One region of the Glutamicibacter sp. BS14 genome, then DNA from elsewhere that is predicted to be linked to it. Evidence: riboswitches for the same ligand, from Rfam matches in the RefSeq annotation. Region 1 holds a riboswitch; the other holds the start of a gene.
The links. Region 1 has a riboswitch for glycine ahead of cycA (D-serine/D-alanine/glycine transporter). Riboswitches for the same ligand answer to the same signal wherever they lie in the genome.
Positions count from the first base shown of each region.

Region 2: it holds a riboswitch for glycine, as region 1 does, so the genes downstream of both, gcvP (aminomethyl-transferring glycine dehydrogenase) here and cycA (D-serine/D-alanine/glycine transporter) in region 1, are expected to answer to the same signal.

Region 1 covers NZ_CM167801.1:1,027,897-1,035,309, forward strand. Annotated here, with positions in the region: gene AC1Z36_RS04920 (GMC family oxidoreductase) at 1-436, shown strand, start outside; gene AC1Z36_RS04925 (MarR family winged helix-turn-helix transcriptional regulator) at 607-1,059, shown strand; gene AC1Z36_RS04930 (FUSC family protein) at 1,056-2,111, shown strand; gene AC1Z36_RS04935 (4a-hydroxytetrahydrobiopterin dehydratase) at 2,095-2,418, opposite strand; gene cycA (D-serine/D-alanine/glycine transporter) at 2,587-4,089, opposite strand; glycine riboswitch at 4,306-4,414, opposite strand; glycine riboswitch at 4,415-4,513, opposite strand; gene AC1Z36_RS04945 (heavy metal translocating P-type ATPase) at 4,742-7,000, opposite strand; gene AC1Z36_RS04950 (heavy-metal-associated domain-containing protein) at 7,057-7,371, opposite strand.
Region 2 covers NZ_CM167801.1:1,448,268-1,455,680, reverse strand. Annotated here, with positions in the region: gene gcvH (glycine cleavage system protein GcvH) at 1-1, opposite strand, end outside; gene gcvT (glycine cleavage system aminomethyltransferase GcvT) at 62-1,189, opposite strand; gene gcvP (aminomethyl-transferring glycine dehydrogenase) at 1,203-4,049, opposite strand; glycine riboswitch at 4,214-4,311, opposite strand; gene AC1Z36_RS06855 (SGNH/GDSL hydrolase family protein) at 4,414-5,190, opposite strand; gene AC1Z36_RS06850 (serine hydrolase domain-containing protein) at 5,238-6,410, opposite strand; gene AC1Z36_RS06845 (APC family permease) at 6,676-7,413, shown strand, end outside.

The DNA of each region.
Region 1 (7,413 bases):
CGGCGAAATCACCCTGGGCGGGCCCGGCCTGGATGACCCGGTGAACATCGATTTGAATGCGCTGGATGATCCGCGGGATATGCAGGCATTCCTGGTATCGATGAAGCAATGCCGCGCGATGGTGGAGCAAGATGCCTTGGCCGGGGACTGGGGAGCGAGGGAAATCTACCCGGGCGAAGAAATACGCGGCGATGAGCAGCTGGAGGATTACATTCGGAACAACGTAGTGACCTACCACCACCAGGTGGGTACCTGCCGCATGGGCACGGATGCGCAGGCCGTGGTGGATCCGCAGCTGCGGGTACGCGGCTTGGAAGGGCTGCGCGTCATCGATGCCTCGATCATGCCCAAGATCACCACCGGAAACACCAATGCCCCGGCCATCCTCATCGGCGAGCTGGGCGCCAAATTCCTCCTGGCTGATCTTCGGCTCTGACAGGCGGCGCACTATGGCGGCGGCCAAGGAGAACGAGCCCTCACATTCCAAGAGACGATGATTCCGTGGACCGCAGCTGGCGATGGAACGCGCGCCAGCTGCGTGTGAGATACATCGAATAAACTGCTTCAGGGCGAAATCGTTTCAAGCTGAAATGATATTTTGAAGGGATGAACGAACACCGGATTCCGCAGTTCCAATGGAACTCGCTGAGCTATCTCACCGCCCGAGCCGGACGCATCGGCACCCAGGAGCTCACCGAGCTGATGGAATCCGAGTCCTTGTCCCGGCATCATTTCACCATCATCTGCGCGCTGGAGGAGTTCGGCGGCATCTCCCAGAACAACTTGGCAGATCGCTCGAATGTGAACCGCGGCCATCTGGTGGCCTACCTCGATCAGCTGTCGAGCCGTGGGATCCTGGAACGCGAAGTTGATCCGGAGGACCGCCGCCGCAACGTCATCACGCTGACTCCCGAGGGCCGGAAATTCGCTGCCCGGGCGATGGAGGCTGCCTCGCATAACGAAGCCAAGGTCTTCGGCGCATTGGATGAGCCGCAGCGGGAGCAGCTGCGCGCCTTGCTGCAGCTGGTCGCTACGCAGGACGGCGAGGCACGCCAGTGAAGCGCCACTTAGAAGAAATAGTGCAGCGCAGCGTCGTCGTGGCCCCTCACCGCCCGTCGCTCATCCCGGCAGCCAAGGCGACGATCAGCCTGGCCGCGCCGCTGATCCTGTTGGCCGGCCTTGGCCGCCTTGACTGGGCAATGTATGCAGCGTTCGGCGCCTTCTGCGCGGTCTTCGGCCGTTTCGACGCGTACGCGCCGCGTTTCTGGCAGCAGCTCTCGGCAGGTATCGTGCAACTGGCCGCAATGCTGCTGGGCACCTATTTTTCGCTCATCGAGGCACCGTTCCCGGTACGCGTGCTCGTGCTGGCATTCATTGGTTTTGGCGCCAACTACGTCTCCCATGCCACGCGCTGGATGCCGCCGGGACCGGTCTTCGCGGTCTTCGCCGGCGGCGCCTGCCTGGGCATCCCGGCCACTTCGCAAAGCTTCACCGGGGTGCTGCTGGCCGGCGGCGGAACAATGGCCTTCAGCATGCTGCTGATGCTTGGCCTGTCGATGCGCAAAGCCAACCTGCTTCATACCCTGCGCTCCGGATACGCCTGGTCGCCCTCGCGCCGGGCCATGGCCCAATCGCTCCAAATGGGCACGGGCGTGCTGCTGGCGGGAATCGCAGGGCATCTGCTCAGCGACGGCCACTGGTACTGGGCCAGTCTCGGCGCGATCGCCGCAGTCACCGGCGCTGATGCCTATGCGCGGGTAGCCCGCGGGCTGCAGCGCTGCGCAGGCACCTGCATTGGCGTAGCGCTGACCGCAATAGTTTTCGCCTTCGATTCCCCGGTCTGGGTAATCCTGGCCGCTGCGCTGGCCTCGCAGTTCGTCATCGAGCTGGTGATTCTGCGCAACTATGCGGTGGGGATGGTATTCATGACGGTCACCGCACTGCTCATGGTCCACCTGGTCAGCCCTGAACCGGCCGCGTCCCTGCTCATCGACCGCATTTCCATGACGGCGCTGGGCGCTTTGGTGGGTGCGGTGCAGAGCATCGCCATTTCGCTGCTGGTGGCCCGCCGCCGCCAAGGCCGAACGCCGGGGGCTACCAGTGCTCGGTGACAACCTGCGCTTCGAGCTTGCCGGCCTCGATGGAGATATGGCGGGCTAATTCCAGGTCCAGTGTTCCCAGATGCTCGGGCTGGTTGTGCGTTAGGCGCAGCTCGACGATGGTAACCCGCCACTCCAGGTGCGGATGCCGGTTGTCCTGCTCGGCGCGCAGGCCTACCTGGACAATGAACTGCAAGGCCGTGCTCGCGCAATCGAAACGGTAAGCGGCCCGCAAACCCAAGTCATCACGCTTCCAATCAGGCAAGGCGCCCAGCCTCTGATCGAATTCGAAGCGCGGTAACGGACCGGTTGATGCCATGGTTCTCTCCTCCAAGCGGCAGCGGGTCGGACTATGCAAGTGGTTGCTGCCTGCCATCATGATCGCATCGACCCCGGCTATTGCGGTAGCGATCCCAGCGACTATGCAGTTAGGCCCCGGCATCTGGTGATGCCGGGGCCCGGCTGAGAGAGCTGTCAAGTGCTCGGGCTACTGGCGGATGTCCTCGGCAACCTGTGCGGCGGTTTCCGCTTCGCGCTTGGCGAAGGATTCCGCATCACGGTAGGCGGAGGCCTCATAGCGTTCGTGCGCCACCTTGGCCAGGTGCGCGGCGCGCAGTGCCTGGTGCTGGGGGTTGCGGCGGATGACCAGGTAGCCTGCAGCCAGGATCAGGAACCAGATCGGGGTAATGGCCATAGCCATGAGGGTATCGGTCTGGGTGGTCAGGGCCCACAAGATGAAGCCGAAGAATGCCAGCACAACATATGGCATGAAGCTGCCGCCAGGGACCTTGAACTTCGATGCGTCGTGCAGGTGCGGGCGACGAGCACGGAAGACCAGGTAGCTGAGCAGGATGATGGTCCAGACGAACATGAAGCACAGGGCCGAGACGGTGGTGACCAGTGTAAATGCTCCCATGACCGAATCGCCGCCGTAGAGCAGTGCGACGCCGGCCAGCAGGAACATGCAGGAGAACATCAGGGCGTTGCGCGGAACCTTGCGGCCTGACAGCTTGGTGAACGTCTTCGGTGCATCGCCTTCCATGGACAGGCCACGGAGCATGCGGGAGGTCGAGTAGATACCCGAGTTGGCGCTCGAAGCCGCCGAGGTAAGGACCACGAAGTTGATGATGCCAGCGGCGCCAGCCAGACCGGCCAGGGCGAACATGCCCACGAATGGCGATTGCGCAGCGGAGAACAGATCCCAGGGGGTCACGGCCATCAGGATGATCAGCGCGCCAACGTAGAAGAACAGGATGCGGACAGGAATCGAGTTGATTGCCTTGGGCAGGGTCTTTTCGGGGTCCTTGGTTTCCGCCGCGGTGGTGCCAACCAGCTCAATGCCAACGAAGGCGAAGACCGCGATCTGGAAACCGGCTACGAAGCCCATGAAGCCGGTCGGGAACATGCCGCCGTCGTTCCACAGGTTAGCGAAGGATGAAGAAGCACCGTTGTGCTCGAAACCGGTGATCACCATAACCAGGCCAACCACGATCAGTGCGCCGATGGCGACGATCTTGATCAGCGAGAACCAGAATTCGGTTTCGCCAAAAGCCTTCACTGTCGCCAGGTTCAGAACCAGCAGCAGCACGATACAGGCTAGTGCCGGGATCCATAGCGGCAAATCGCCCCACCAGAAGGCGACATAATGGGCGATGGCCACGACGTCGGCGATGCCGGTGACAACCCAGCAGAACCAGTAGGTCCAGCCGGTAAAGAATGCGGCCCAAGGGCCTAACAGGTCGCCGGCGAAGTCGGCGAAGCTCTTGTAGTTCAGGTTGCTCAACAGCAGTTCGCCCATGGCGCGCATGACGAAGAACAGCATGAAGCCAATGATCATGTAGACGAAGATGACCGACGGGCCGGCTACCGAGATGGTCTTGCCGGAGCCCATGAACAAGCCGGTGCCGATGGCGCCGCCAATGGCGATCAGCTGGATGTGACGATTGGAGAGCCCTCGTTCGAGTGCGGGGCCAGAACTGGTGGTACTCATGCTGATTGCCTTCCAGGAGTGTGGTGTGACGCCTCGAAGCGCTCCTGCCCCCAAGCCCTGAAGGCTTGGAGAGCAGCTGCTCGCTTTGAAGAACGCATCCGACTAGGAAGGATTCCAGCTGGGCATTGCGCGGCATGCTGCGCTCAGAGCAGTTGCTGCGAATGCCACGGGGAGTCCCTCGAAACTGGTGCGCTCGGTGCGGCACTGTTCTTGGTCCCTCCCCAATCTGTATTACAACCTGAGAGTTTTCACTTCCACCCGAATACTGGGTGAAGCTTGCTCCTTCGGTGAGCCCGGACGAACCTGGGCTGCTTTCCAGAGGTGCCTGTTCGTAGCGGTACAGGTGCCTGAGAGTTTCCCGGGGAGGAAATTGCTCCTACGGCGCCCGCCCATGGTGTGAGCGGATCTCTCCCGCCACGCATCAACGGCATATGTGGTGATTGCCATCACAGTATGCGCAGAAAAATGAACGTGGTGCAAGTCGCAATTTCACACTTCGGGCCCCGGATAACCGCTTGGCCACGCCAATCGTGGAAAGTGGCTGGCGAAATGGGGGATTCTCCGCTTCGTAATGATTCGGGAAGCAAGGGCATGGATGCGGCAAAACGGGGCATCGGTTCAACCGATGCCCCGCGTGGGGAGGTACGGAGGGCTACTTCCCGAACCGTCGCAGCCGCAGCGAGTTCAATACCACCAGCACCGAGCTGGCTGCCATGGCCGCTCCGGCGATCATCGGGTTCAGCAAGCCCAGGGCCGCAATCGGAATGCCGGCAGTGTTGTAGGCGAAAGCCCAGAACAGGTTCATCTTGATGGTGGACAGGGTTCGGGCCGACAGGTCGATGGCCTGCGTGACCTGATGCAGGTCGTTACCCATCAGGGTGATGTCCGCGGCTTCGATGGCCACATCGGTGCCCGAGCCCATGGCGATGCCGAGGTCGGCCTGCGCCAGTGCTGGCGCGTCATTCACCCCATCGCCCACCATGGCCACGACCTTGCCCTGCTCTTGCAATGAGGTGATCGCCTGGGCCTTGCCGGCAGGGAAGACCCCGGCGAATACGTCCTCGGCCTTGATGCCTACCTGGGCGGCAACCTCGGTAGCCACCGACTGGTTGTCGCCGGTCAGCAGCACCACGCGCAGGCCGCGCTCCTGGAGTTCGGCAATAGCTTTTGCGGAGCTGTCCTTGATCTTGTCCGCCACCGAGATCACTGCCTGGAACTGCTGGTCCACCGCGACCAGGATGGCGGTCGCGCCGGCCTGCTCGGCTTCCGCGAGCATGGCCTTGGCGGAGTCATCCAAGGACGCGCCCTGGGCTTCGAGCCAGCTGAAGCGGCCTACGGCAACGCGATGCCCGTTGACCGTGCCGACCACGCCGCCGCCCGGATCGGAATCGAAGTCGCTGGCTTCGGGCAGCGGGCCCAAGCCGGCTGCGGCCTTGGCGATGGCCTGGGCGATCGGATGCTCGGAATGGTGTTCCACGGCACCGGCCAAGACCAGGACCTCATCGGGATCGACTCCGTCGATGGCCTGGGTGCCCTGGTGGGCCATGACCCCGGTGGTCACGGTGCCGGTCTTGTCCAGCACGATGGTGTCCAGCTTGCGGGTATCTTCCAGGACCTGCGGGCCGCGGATCAGGATGCCCAGCTGCGCGCCGCGGCCGGTACCGACCAGCAAGCCGATCGGGGTCGCCAGGCCCAACGCGCAGGGGCAGGCGATGACCAGCACGGCGACCGCAGCGGTGAACGCCTGGTAGGGATCGCCGCTGGCAAAGAACCAGGTCACGAACGTGAGCAGCGCAATGGCCAGTACGATCGGCACGAAGACGGAGGATATCCGGTCAGCCAGGCGGGCAATGGGCGCCTTGCCCGATTGGGCTTCGGAGACCAGCTTGCCCATCTGGGCCAAGGTGGTGTCCGCGCCAACGCGGGTAGCTTCGATCACCAGCCGGCCCGAGGCATTCAAGGTCGCGCCGGTGACTTCATCGCCGGGCCCGGCCTTCTGCGGGACCGATTCGCCCGTAAGCAGCGAGGTGTCTACCGCGCTGGCGCCGTCAATGACCACGCCATCAGTAGCGATCTTCTCGCCGGGGCGCACCACGAAATGGTCCCCGACCTGCACCTGCACGGCCGGGATTTTCACTTCGGCGCCGTCGCGAAGCACCACTGCATCCTTGGCGCCCAGGTTCAGCAAGGACTTCAGCGCATCGGATGCCGAGGACTTGGCGCGGTGCTCCAGGAAACGGCCCAGCAGCAGCAAGGTGGCCACGACGCCGGCAGTTTCAAAGTAGAGCGCATGCTCGGACATGGACATGCCGATATGGGCGGTCAGCTGCGGATCGAGGATCAGCTGCACTGCAGAGAAGAAGTAGGCCGCGAGCACACCGAGGGAAACCAGAGTGTCCATGGTCGAGGCCAGGTGCCGTGCGTTGACGGCCGCTGCCTTGTGGAAAGGCCAGGCGCCGTAGAAGACCACGGGAGTGGCCAGCGCGAAGGCGACCCAACCCCAATGCGGGAACTGCGCTGCGGGAATCATGGAAATGATGAACAGCGGAATGGTGAAGATCGCGGAGACCAGCAGGCGGCGCAGCAGGTGGTTGGGCACCATGTGCTCGTGCCCGCCGTGATCATGCTCCCCGTGTCCCTGGTGATCCGAACCGGCGGGTTTGGGCGGGTGCTTGAGGGAAGCGGTATAGCCGGCGGCGTGCACCGTATCGATCAGTGCTTCATCGGTGACATCGGCTGGGACCTGGACCTTGGCGGTTTCCAGGGGCAGGTTCACCGTCGCGCTGACACCGGGCAGCTTGCCGAGTTTGCGTTCCACCCGATTCACGCACGAGGCGCAGGTCATTCCCTGGATGTCCAGATCGACGGTGCGCAATTCGGGGATTGTTTCATGCGGGGCATGGGAAGTCATGATTTACGACCTTGCACTTTCTTGCCGTTGTGGCTTGGTGCCTGGCTTTTTTGCGGCTAGGCGTTAATTGCTTCGACGGTGTAACCAGCCTCGTCGATGGCATTGCGAATGCTCTCTTCGCTTACGGTTGCGCTGGTGGTGACGTTGGCGGTGGACACGCCCTTCGCATCGAGGAACACTTCCACCTCTTGCACCCCGTCAAGCTCCTTGAGCTCCTCGGTGACAGAGGATACGCAGTGGCCGCAGGTCATGCCGGAGATCTTGATTTCCACATGGCTAGTCAGCGGGGTGCTCTGCTCGCGGGGAATGATCTGCAGGCCCTGGTTGGAGTTCTTTTCCGAGGAGCATCCGCAATTGCAGTTGTGGCTCATGATCTTGCTCTCTTTCGATGAATTCTGTGTGAATTGGAAATG
Region 2 (7,413 bases), 420 kb from region 1:
CGGTATTTCCTCTCCCAAGGGAATTAGCGGGCGATTTGCTTAGCCCTACTGATGTTTAACGTTACTTGGCTCGGGTGTAGAACGGCAGTTCGACTACGACAAAAGGCAAAGTCTTACCACGCAGGTCTACCTCCAGCTCGGTTCCCACTGCACCGAATTCGGCGTCGACATAACCCAGTGCAACCGGGTAGCCCAGGGTTGGCGAAGGCTGGCCGGAGGTGATTTCACCGATGGTTGCGCCGTCCTTGACGATGGCGTAGCCGCCGCGGCCGGCGCGCTTGCCCAGGCCCTTGAGGCCGACGAGCTTGCGTGGCGGGGTCGCACCGCGCAACGCTTCCAGGGCTTCGCGGCCCACGAAGTCCTCTTCCTTCTTGAAGGAGACCACCGGGCCGAATCCGGCATCGAACGGGGTGCGTTCCAGGGACAGCTCGTTGCCGTACAGCGGCATGCCGGCTTCAAGGCGCAGCGAGTCGCGGGCAGCCAGGCCGCAAGGAACCAGCTCGTGGTCCTTGCCGGCGTCAACGCTCTTTTCCCAGAGGGCTGCCGCATCCTCGTTTTCGATGATCAGCTCGAAGCCGTCTTCGCCGGTGTAGCCGGTGCGGGCCAGCAGCACGTCGATGCCGCCGAGCACCACCTTCACCGCAGCGTAGTACTTCAGCTCGGTGACAGCCTGGGCGGTTGCTTCGTCGGCGGCCAGCTTGCGCACAATCGCCTCGGCGTTCGGTCCCTGGACGGCGATCAGCGACTGGCGGTCCGAAGCGTCGTCCACGACGACGTCGAAGCCGGCGGCGCGGGCAGCCAGCTCGGCGGCAACCACCGGGGCGTTGCCGGCGTTGGGCACGACGAGGAACTTCTCCTCTTCCAGGCGGTAGACGATCAGGTCGTCGATGATCTTGCCCTCGGCGTCAAGGATCAGCGAGTACTTCGCCTTGCCGACCTTCATGATGCCCAGGTTCCCTGCCAGGGCGGTGTTCAGCGCCTTGCCGGCTTCCGGGCCGGAGAGGTAGACCTCGCCCATGTGGGACAGGTCGAACAGGCCAGCGGTGGAGCGCACGGCCTTGTGCTCTGCCAGTTCCGAACCGTACTTCAACGGCATGTCCCAGCCGCCGAAGTCGGTGAAGTTGGCGCCGAGAGCTTCGTGCTGCGCGTGCAGCGCGGTGTGCTTGAGTGCTTGGGTAGTCTCAGTCATCTCTAACTCTTCCTTAGTCTTCGAAGGCTTCGGGAGCCGGGCAGGAGCAGATCAGGTTGCGGTCGCCACCGGCGCCGTCGATGCGGCCCACGGTTGGGAAGTACTTGTCGAACTTCAGGGTCGATACCGGGAAGGCCGCCTGCTCGACCGAGTACTTGCGGTCCCACTTGCTGTTGACCACGGCGGAGACCGTGTGCGGAGCGTTGCGCAATGGGGACTCCTCGATGCTGTAGGCACCGGAGAGGACCTCGTCCATTTCCTGGCGGATGGTGATCATCGCTTCAATGAAGCGCTCGATCTCGGCCAGGTCCTCGGATTCGGTGGGCTCCACCATCAGGGTGCCTGCCACAGGGAAGGACAGGGTCGGCGCGTGGAAACCGAAGTCGATCAGGCGCTTGGCCACGTCCTCGGCGGTGACCCCGGTCTTGGCGGTCAGTTCACGCAGGTCCAGAATGCACTCGTGGGCAACCAGGTCCTTGTTGCCGGTGAACAGTACCGGGAAGTGCTCGTTCAGGCGCTTGGCAATGTAGTTCGCGTTCAGGATCGCGTGCTTGGTGGCTTCGGTCAAGCCGTCCCCGCCCATCATCGCGATGTAGGCCCAGGAGATCGGCAGGACGCCGGCCGAGCCGAAAGCGGTCGCCACCACCGGCACGCCATCACGCTCGGAGTAGGTGCCCGAAGCATCGCCTGGCAGGAATGGCAGCAGGTGCTCGCCAACGCCGATTGGGCCTACGCCTGGACCGCCACCGCCGTGCGGGATGCAGAAGGTCTTGTGCAGGTTCAGGTGCGACACGTCGCCGCCGAACTTGCCTGGCTGGGCCAGGCCAACCATGGCGTTCATGTTCGCGCCATCGATGTACACCTGGCCGCCGGCGGCGTGGACCTTGTCGCAGACCTCGCGCACGTCGGAGTCGTAGACGCCGTGGGTGGATGGGTAGGTGATCATGATGGCTGCAAGGACGTCCTTGTTGGCCTCGATCTTGGCATCCAGGTCGTTCGCGTCGATGGTGCCATCGGCTGCGGTCTTCACGACCACCACGCGCATCCCGGCCAGCACTGCCGACGCGGCATTGGTGCCGTGGGCCGAAGCCGGAATCAGGCACAGATCGCGCTGGCCTTCGCCGCGCGAACGGTGGTAGTCCGAGATGGCCAGCAGGCCCGCGTATTCGCCCTGCGAGCCGGCGTTGGGCTGGATCGAAACGCCAGCGTAGCCGGTGATTGCGGTCAGGCGCCCTTCCAGGTCGGTGATCAGCTCGCGCCAGCCCTCGGTCTGCGCTGCAGGCGCGTAGGGGTGGATCGAGGCGAATTCCGGCCAGGTGATGGATTCCATTTCGGCGGCCGAGTTCAGCTTCATGGTGCACGAACCCAGCGGGATCATGGTGCGGTCCAGGGCCAGGTCGCGGTCCGAGAGCCGGCGCAGGTAGCGCATCATCTGGGTTTCGGAGGAGATGGTGTTGAAGATCGGGTGGGTCATGAAGTCGCTGGTGCGCACCTGCCCTGCCGGGATCTCGAAGCCTTCCGGAGCCGAGAGCTCTGCGCCGAAGACTTCAAGCAGGGTCTTGACTACGCCCGAGGTGGTGGCCTCGTCGGTGGAGATGCCCACCTGGGTCTCGCCCACCTTGCGCAGGTTGATGCCTGCTTCGATGGCCTTGGCAATGATGGCATCGGCGTTCTCGACGTTCACCACAACGGTGTCGAAGAAGGAGTCCGAAGCCAGGGTGTAGCCGCCGGAAACCAGCGAGCTGGCGATCACCCGGGCGTGGTTGTTGGCGCGCGAGGCGATCTGCTTCAGTCCGGCTGGGCCGTGGTAGACCGCGTACATCGAAGCGCAGATGGCCAGCAGGGCCTGTGCGGTGCAGATGTTGGAGGTGGCCTTTTCGCGGCGGATGTGCTGCTCGCGAGTCTGCAGGGCCAAGCGGTAGGCAGGGACTCCGGCGTCATCGGCCGAAACGCCCACCAGGCGTCCTGGCATGGAACGGGTCAGGCCATCGGCCACGGCCATGTAGGCAGCGTGCGGTCCGCCGAAGAACAGCGGCACGCCGAATCGCTGGGTGTTGCCCACGGCGATATCGGCACCCTGCTCGCCCGGAGGGGTGATCATGGTCAGGGCCAGCAGGTCGGCAATCACGGTAACCATGGCGCCGGCTTCCTTGGCGGCGGCGATGATCGAAGCGTGGTCCGCGATCGAGCCGTCGTTGCCAGGCTGCTGCAGGACAATGCCGGAGATCTCGCCCTCTGGCAAGCCTGCGGAAAGGTCGGCAATCTCGACTTCGAAGCCCAGCGCGTCAGCGCGGCCCTGCACGACCTTGAGGGTCTGCGGGAAGATGTTGGAGTCCAGCACGGTCTTGCCCTTGGACTTCTTCTTGTTGGCGCGGCGCATCATCAGCACGGCTTCGGCGGCGGCGGAGGATTCATCCAGCAGCGACGCGTTGGCGATGGGCAGGCCGGTCAGGTCCATGACCATGGTCTGGAAGTTCAGCAGGGCTTCGAGGCGGCCCTGGGAGATTTCCGGCTGGTACGGGGTGTAAGCGGTGTACCAGGCTGGGTTTTCCACGATGTTGCGGCGGATCACGGCTGGGGTGATGGTGTCGTAGAAGCCCTGGCCGATCATCTGGGTCTTCATGACGTTCTTCGAGGCAAGCGCACGCAGGTGGGCTAGGGCTTCGGTTTCGCTCAGGGCGTCTGGGATATCCAGTGCGGAGTCCTGGCGGATGTCTGCCGGAACGGCGGTGTCGATCAGTTCTTCCAGGCTGTCGTAGCCCAGGGTCTGAAGCATGGTGGTGACGTCGGAAGGACGTGGGCCGATATGGCGTGAAACGAATTCAGTATTCGCTCGTGCCGAAGTCTGCGTGATGGTCATGGTGCTGGTATCTCCATGGGATCTGTCTTGGCGCATGCCAAAGGAAGGTCTTTTTACCTCCCCATCCCTGTTGCATAACCTGAGAGTTTTACGCATCCAGCAAACCAAGCCGGGCACTTGCACCTTCGGTGAACCGGAACGGGCCGGTTTCTTTCCAGAGTTGCCTCATGATGGCGGTACGGGTGCCTGAGAGTTTCCTGGGGAGGAATTGCTCCTACGGCGCCCGTCCATGGTGTGAACGGGACTCTCCCGCCATCCGTCTATGGCGCGCGCTGCCGGCCGGAGACCTGCAGCACACCACCATGTTACCTGCCCCGCCCCCAAGGTCAAACAGGAGCGGGGTCCGGAAAAGTCATAAATGCGTTCAGTTGGCGTCGGCAGTTAAACGGATGTAATCAGGATATTTCGCTGACAAGGAATCACCCGACGAGGTGCCGGTGATCCGGCGCTTGACCCACGGAGCCAAATGCTCTCTGGCCCAGCCCAATTCCTGCTTCAGCTTTTCGCCGCGCGAGTTCACGGCCAGTTCCGGCAGGGACGGCTGCTGGATCCTGGAGGACCAGTTTCCCTCGGTGATCCGATGGGTGCCGAGCACGTCAAGGACCTTCGAAGCCATCAGCGTGTGGCCCAGCTCGTTCATGTGCAGCCGATCCACCGCCCAGTAGCGCAGATCGGAGAATTCGCGCCACCGCCAGTAATCGGCGATCACCGCGCCGTACTCGTCCGCGATTTCGCGAACCTTCTCGTTGTAAATGGCCGTGCGCGGACGGGTCTTGGAGAACAACGGTGACTCCACGGTGTCGAAACCGGTGAACAGCACGACCGCGCTTCCGGCTTCGGCAAAGCGGCGCACCATGCCTTCATAGCCGCGCATCAGCGCATCCAGGTCCGCCTTCGGGCGCAGGATGTCATTGCCACCGGCATAGATGGTGACCAGATCCGGGGCCAGTGCGAGCGCCTGGTCCAGCTGCTGGTTGATCACCTGCCCGATCTTCTTGCCGCGCACCGCCAGGTTGGCGTATTCCCATTCGCCTTCGGCGCAGAGCACTTCCGAAACCCGGTCCGCCCAGCCGCGGACCTGGTTGGGCCGGGTCGGATCCACATCGCCAACGCCTTCGGTGAACGAGTCACCTAGTGCCACAAACTTCTTCACTTCGCTCCTGCTTCGTTCCATTCCCGATGGGTTTACTACGCGTTGCTGCCGGCAGCCTGGGCCGACATGTTCTTCTGCATGATCAGCTGGCGGGCCAGCTGGCTGAGCTTGACCCCGGTGGAGATCTCCTTGACGCCTTCATTGCGCGAGGGGATGAAACCGAAGCCCAGCTGGTGGGCTGGATCGGCGAAGGCCAGCGAGGAATTCGCACCGTCATGGCCGTAGGCGAAAATCGATCCATAGTTGTTGCGCGCGGTGGCCTTCATGAACCCCAGGGCGAAGGCCTGCAGCAGCCCGTTGGTCCGGTCATGGCCGTAGACCAGCTCGGTGGAAACCTGGGACCAGGTGTCGGCGGTGAGGAATCCGCGGGTGGCGCCCAGTGCCGGCACTGCACCGAATGAGGCGGCATAGATTGCGGCGAGGCCTTGGGCATTGGCGACCGCGCCCATGGATGCGGGGCCCAGTTCGCGCACCTGCGGCGCGTTGGCCAGTTCGTGCCAGTTGTAGACCGGGCCGCTTTCCAGCGCGAAACCGGAGGCCGAGTTCACCGAAAGCCCGGCCGGGGAGAACGGATCGAAGAATTCCGGTGCGGCGTCAGCGCCCGGCAATACATCGCGGTAGCGCGATTCCAGCGCGGGGTCCTGGCCGATGTATGCTTCGGCTCCCAGCGGCTTGCGGATGCGCTCCTCGAAGACTTCTTTCAGTTCCTTGCCGGTGACCCGGCGTACCAGTTCTTCCATGAGCACGCCCATGGTGATCGCGTGGTAGCCGACAATGTTCTGGCCCAGCGGCCAGACGCTTGGCATGGAAGCGAGCACCTTGGCGTATTCGGCGGAGTTCAGGAGGATCTCGCTGGGCACGCCCCCGGGCACTCCGAGCACTCCCGCTTGGTGGCTGAGCACCTCGCCGACGGTGAGCTGGGCTTTCCCGTTGTCGCCGAATTCCGGCCAGTAGGTGGCAATTGGCGCGTTCGGGTCGATCAGCCCATCTTGCACGAGCAGTGCCACGACCAGCGCGCCCAGGCCCTTGGTGCAGGAGAAGACGCAGGTCAGCGCGTCACCAGAGAGGTGCTCGCCGACACTGTGGCTGAGCACCAATTCGCCGCGGTGGTACACGGCCAGCTGCGCCGAATAGCCTTCTTCCTCAGCGGCTCGCGCCTCTAGTGCTTCCGCCAGGGGCGCGAACTCTTCAGTGATCACCGATTGCATCTAAATCCTTCAAAGTGCTTGTCTCTCATCAACTAACCCTAACCGCTTCGATCCCATGGCCCGGTAGTTCCACACGCTGACCCGACACCTAGCATATAGGTACGTCAGCTCACAGCATTGGCTTGTTTAAGCCACTAATCGACATTTCACTACCGCTGGACCCCAAGTTCTGTGAGCCAGCCTTGAAGCCGGTTTGCCCACTTCATGCGCTGACCCTAAAGTTGTAATGTTTGCCTACAAAATTGAAGGAGATGATCTCGATCGCATGACTGTGAACAGTGACACGGCCGTTACCGACGGCAAAGAAACAGAACTCCGCAGGGTGATTGGCCCGAAGCTGCTGCTATTCCTCATCATGGGCGATATCATCGGCGCCGGAATTTTCGCCATCACCGGCAAAGTTGCCGGCCAGGTGGGCGGAGCCGCCTGGCTGCCGTTCCTGATCGCTTTCACGATCGCGACCCTCACCGCCTTCAGCTACCTCGAACTGGTGACCAAATACCCGCACGCGGCCGGTGCTGCCTTGTACATCCACAAGGCATTCGGCATCCACTTCGTCACCTTCCTGGTGGCGTTCACCGTGGCTTGCTCGGGCATCACCAGTGCCGCCACCTCGGCCACCTTGGTGGGGCGCAACCTGCTCATTGGCATTGGCCAGTTTGTCGAGGGTGTTCCCAACACCCCGGAAGCGGGCATGTGGGCAGCTATTGCGATCATCGTGATCCTCGCAGTGATCAACTTCCGCGGCGTGGGCGAGAGCGTGAAGTTCAACCTCGTGCTGACCATAGTTTCGCTGGCCATCATGGCCGCGATCATCGGCATCGGCTTCGCGGTGATCGCCTCGGGCCAGGGTGACATTTCCCGCCTGGTGGTCTTCGAGACCCCCACCGACCGCAGCGTCTTCGCCGCCGTGACCATGGGTACTGCCATTGCGTTCTTCGCGATGGTGGGCTTCGAGGATTCGGTGAACCTGGTTGAGGAAACCAAGAATCCCAAGAAGACC